2 regions of the Achromobacter sp. DH1f genome follow, and region 1 is predicted to be linked to the other one. Evidence: riboswitches for the same ligand, from Rfam matches in the RefSeq annotation. Region 1 holds a riboswitch; the other holds the start of a gene.

Region 1 (2,183 bases):
AAGCGGCCATTCCTGGTAGGCTACCACATCTCGCCGGAAAAACCCGGCGAAGGCGGACTGCGCATCGACGATGCGCTGGCCTTGGCGGAAGCACTGATCGAGCGCGGACAGATCGACTATTTGCACGCCTCGCTCTACGACCTGCTGCAGGGCCGGCCGCAGGCCGCGACCCATAGCGCGACCACGGTTCGACAGTTCATCGAGCGCGTGGCGAGCAGCCTGCTGTTCATGGCAGCGGGCCAGATACGCACGGCCGAACAGGCGCGCCAGGCGCTGGCCCTGGGTTTGCCGCTCGTGGCCGTGGGCCGCGGGCTGGCGATGAATCCGCGCTGGGTGGAGTTAATACAGACCGGGCGCGACGAAGACATCGACATGGCGCTGGACCTGTCCCACGAGCCGGGCGAGCTGCAGGTGCCGGACACGCTGTGGTCGGCGATCAAGAGCACGGCCGGCTGGTTTCCGGTGCAGGAGCAGAACGCGACCCTTGCCCGGGCAAGTTAAATTGGCGGGCGGTACTGTCCGCCGGACCGCAACCACCGCGGCTTCGCCGCGGTATGCAAGAACAGATCATCGGCGTGAAAAAGGAGGGCGAGGCAGAGGAGCCAAGGTAGCAGACCTGTGCCCCGAGCACGGAATCTCGGGAACAACTTACTACACCTGGAAGGCGAAATTCGGCGAAATCGATGCTGGGCAAGGGTGCACTTCGGCATCTCCTAAGCAAAAAGTAGCCAGCCCGCAGGCCAAACGCGAACCGGTCAGGACGTTGATGACCGAGCGCGGAATGTGTATCCCCGGGCCTGCGAGCTGGTAGGCATCTCTCAGTCGCTATTCGCTTAGAAAGTAAGCGTACGGACGATATGGCATTAACCGAGCGCATGAAGGAGATGGCGGCGCTCAAACGGCGTTACGGCTAGCCGTTGATAAATTCTCCAAACACTCCCGAAGCGCGAGAGCGAATGATGGCGGCCCGCAATGCGCTAGCAAGCTTGGACACTGCAGCGCAGTAGGTCTGGATAGCTTCCAGATACCACCGCTTTTGTTGATGGATGACGTGCAACTTTCCCGCTTGAGCAAGTTGCTTGCGCATTGCGCGCATGCCATCCGCGAATGATCTCAGCGATTGGAGCTTGCGATCCGCCAGATCACGGAATACCTCATGACGATACGCCACAGCTTCCAAGGTATGGAGCGGCACGCGGAACAGCCCGTCCAGTGCATATTCCGCCCGCCCCGCCACGATCGCACCAAAGGCTTGATCAAGATTCAGGTCCACAAAATAATCGGGCTCGGGCGGAGACAACTCCATCAGCGCGATGCTTTGATGCGCATCGTTGAACAGGAGGCTCAATTCTGGAAAGGTACCGGGCAATGGGCCGGCGGGCACGGCATCCGTCTCTTCTTTGCTGGCCAAAGCAATATTGCTAACTTGGTTCGCCATCCTTACCCCACAAGTTCTGTTGGTGGCGTTACGGGCGAAAAAAAACTACGTGCCTCGTCTGCCGAGATCAACGTAGGCATCATCAGCCCAGGGTTGGGCGAGTAGTGGAGGAATGCCATCTCCGTAATCAGTGTATCGACGCAATCGTGGCATGGCTAGCCCCAAAGAAAAAGGGGGGCACAGCATTCCGAACCTGCTTGCGCTGCCTATGCTCCACTGCTAAGATCAATGCATTCTACGGAGATGGCATTCCTCCGTTAACCGCCGCAATTTTTCACTGCGGCTGATGATGCCTACAGATCCCTGGTTTGCACCGGGTCTGTAGGCATTTTTGTCCTACGGCTGCGCAGATCAGGGGGGTCTCTCCCTTTTGTCCTGATCCCATGCCGCGCACAACACGCTTAGAACAACTAGACCTCCTGCCCTATATCGGCAAATGGCTGGTCATCTCTTTAGCCGTCGCGTGCCTAGCCGGCATTGCCTCCGCCCTCTTCCTGCATGCACTCGATTGGGCAACTGCGACCCGCGAAGCGAATCGGTATTTGATCTGGCTCTTGCCGGTTGCCGGCTTCGCGGTGGGCTGGTGCTATCTCCGCATGGGACGCCCTGTCGAGGCGGGCAACAACCTGATCATCGACGAGATCCATGACCCGAAGAAGGTCATCCCGCTACGCATGGTACCCATGGTGCTCGGCGGCACGGTCATTTCGCACCTCTTCGGAGCTTCCGTAGGGCGCGAAGGGAC
Region 2 (2,183 bases), on a different contig from region 1:
ACAAGGCCGCGTTCTCGGAATATGTGCGGCTGCGCACGGGGCCGGATTACCAGGCCGAGGTGCAGCGCCAGACCGACGCGCGCCGCTAGCCGCGAGAGGGCCTGGACGTGAGCCACATCCTGCTCACTGGCATGCCCGAGTCCGGCGACAGGCTGCAATTTGCGGACCTGGAGCTGGACCTGCTGCGCTTTCGGGCGTGGCGCGACGGCCAGGCGCTGCTGTTGACGCCCAAGGAATTCGGGCTGCTGGCCTTGCTGATGGGCAGCCCGGGCGCGGTGTTCACCAGCTGGCAGCTGGCCGAGCAGGTCTGGAAGACCAAGGCGCATGTCCACGGGCCACAGCACGTCAAGTGCCAGGCGGTGGCCATCGCCATGCGGCGGTTGCGCAAGAAGGTCGATGGCGGCTGCCGGCCGCGGCTGCTGCACGTGATCCGCGGCGGCAGCTTCATGCTGGCCGCCGGGCCGCTGTGACGGCGCGCGTCCGGCCCAGGTCGCGCGGCAGCCACCCGCCTGGTTATGGGGCCAGCTCATCGGCATCTTGGCAGGCCACGCCGCCTTCGGCTATATTCCTGCCAATGGAGATGGTGTTCCTCCTTTAACCACCGCGCCTTGCGCGGTTGATGACGCCTACAGAAACCTGACCAACGTCGGGGCTGTAGGCGTTCGCATTTTTGGCCTCTTTTTTGGCTTCATCTGCGGCTTCTGTTCAGCCTTGAACCATTGGTCAGCCCGAGTCCTTTCGAGCCATGACCCATGCCGCGATTTCCCCGTGTAGAACCCTTTGAACTCTTGCCCTACGCCGGCAAGTGGTTCGCGATTGCGTCCCTGGTCGGCGCGCTGGCCGGCTGCGCGTCGGCGATCTTCCTGGTTGCCCTGGACCTGGCCACCGGTTGGCGGCAAACCCACGCCTGGGTGATCTGGCTGCTGCCGGTGGCCGGCTTTGCGGTGGGCTACGTGTACCACCGGCTGGGCAAGTCGGTGGATGCCGGCAACAACCTCATCATCGATGAGATTCATGACCCCAAGAAGGTCGTGCCGCTGCGCATGGTGCCGCTGGTGCTGGGCGGCACGGTCGTGTCGCATCTGTTCGGTGCGTCGGTCGGGCGCGAAGGCACCGCGGTGCAGATGGGCGGCGCGCTGGCGGACCAGCTGACGCGCCTGCTCCGGCTGGAACGCGAAGACCGCCGGGTGTTGCTGATGTCGGGCATCAGCGCCGGCTTTTCGTCGGTGTTCGGCACGCCCCTGGCCGGCGCGGTGTTCGGGCTGGAGGTGCTGGCCATCGGCCGCATGCGCTACGACGCGCTGTTTCCCTGCCTGGTCGCCAGCATCGTGGCCGACCAGGTCTGCCTGGCCTGGGGCATTCACCACACGGCGTATGCGATCGGCGCGATCGCCCCCGTGGGCGTGGCCAGCGTGGCGGCGGTGTTTGCGGCGGGCATCGTATTTGGCCTGGTCGGCATGTTGTTTGCGGCGGCCGTGCACAAGCTGGCGGCCGCGGTCAGGCAGGCCATCGCCTACGCGCCGCTGCGCCCGGTGGCGGGCGGCGTCGTCATCGCGACGGCGGTGTGGGCACTGGACGCCTACCGCTACATCGGGCTGGGCATTCCCGACATCGTGCGTTCGTTTCAGGCGCCGATGGCGCCGTGGGACTTCCTGGGCAAGTTCGCCTTTACCGTAGCCTCGCTGGGCACGGGCTTCAAGGGCGGGGAAGTCACGCCACTGTTCTACATCGGCGCCACGCTGGGCAATGCGCTGGCGCCGCTCTTGCACATGCCGTTCGCGATGATGGCCGGTATCGGCTTCGTGGCGGTGTTTGCCGGCGCGGCCAACACACCGATCGCGACCACGCTGATGGCCATGGAACTGTTCGGCGCCGACATCGGCCCGCTGGCGGCCATCGGCTGCGTCACGGCCTATCTGTTTTCCGGGCACGCCGGCATCTACCGGGCCCAGCGTGTCGGCCATCGCAAGCATCACCGGCAAGGGCAGGGCGGCGGTTCGGCCGACTTATCCTTGTCAGACCCGCCGCCGGGCGTTCACGCTGTCGCCGCCAAGGCGGCATCGGCCCGGCCACTTTCGCGCCATCAACAGGAGAAGCGCACATGACCAAGATCATCCTGGCCCGCCATGGCCACGTCGACTGGATTTCACCGGAACGGTTCCGGGGCCGGGCAGAGGTGCCGC

What was found. Region 1 has a riboswitch for fluoride ahead of U858_RS0124070 (hypothetical protein). Riboswitches for the same ligand answer to the same signal wherever they lie in the genome.
Region 2: it holds a riboswitch for fluoride, as region 1 does, so the genes downstream of both, U858_RS0106545 (voltage-gated chloride channel family protein) here and U858_RS0124070 (hypothetical protein) in region 1, are expected to answer to the same signal.

What each region holds. Positions count from the first base shown of each region.
Region 1 is NZ_AYMF01000028.1:112,909-115,091, forward strand. It holds partial or broken gene U858_RS33910 (NADH:flavin oxidoreductase) at 1-501, shown strand, start outside; partial or broken gene U858_RS36265 (transposase) at 555-676, shown strand; gene U858_RS0124070 (hypothetical protein) at 911-1,438, opposite strand; fluoride riboswitch at 1,505-1,570, opposite strand; fluoride riboswitch at 1,669-1,741, shown strand; gene U858_RS0124075 (voltage-gated chloride channel family protein) at 1,822-2,183, shown strand, end outside.
Region 2 is NZ_AYMF01000008.1:18,875-21,057, forward strand. It holds gene U858_RS0106535 (DUF4148 domain-containing protein) at 1-89, shown strand, start outside; gene U858_RS0106540 (winged helix-turn-helix domain-containing protein) at 108-470, shown strand; fluoride riboswitch at 568-636, shown strand; gene U858_RS0106545 (voltage-gated chloride channel family protein) at 753-2,105, shown strand; gene U858_RS0106550 (histidine phosphatase family protein) at 2,102-2,183, shown strand, end outside.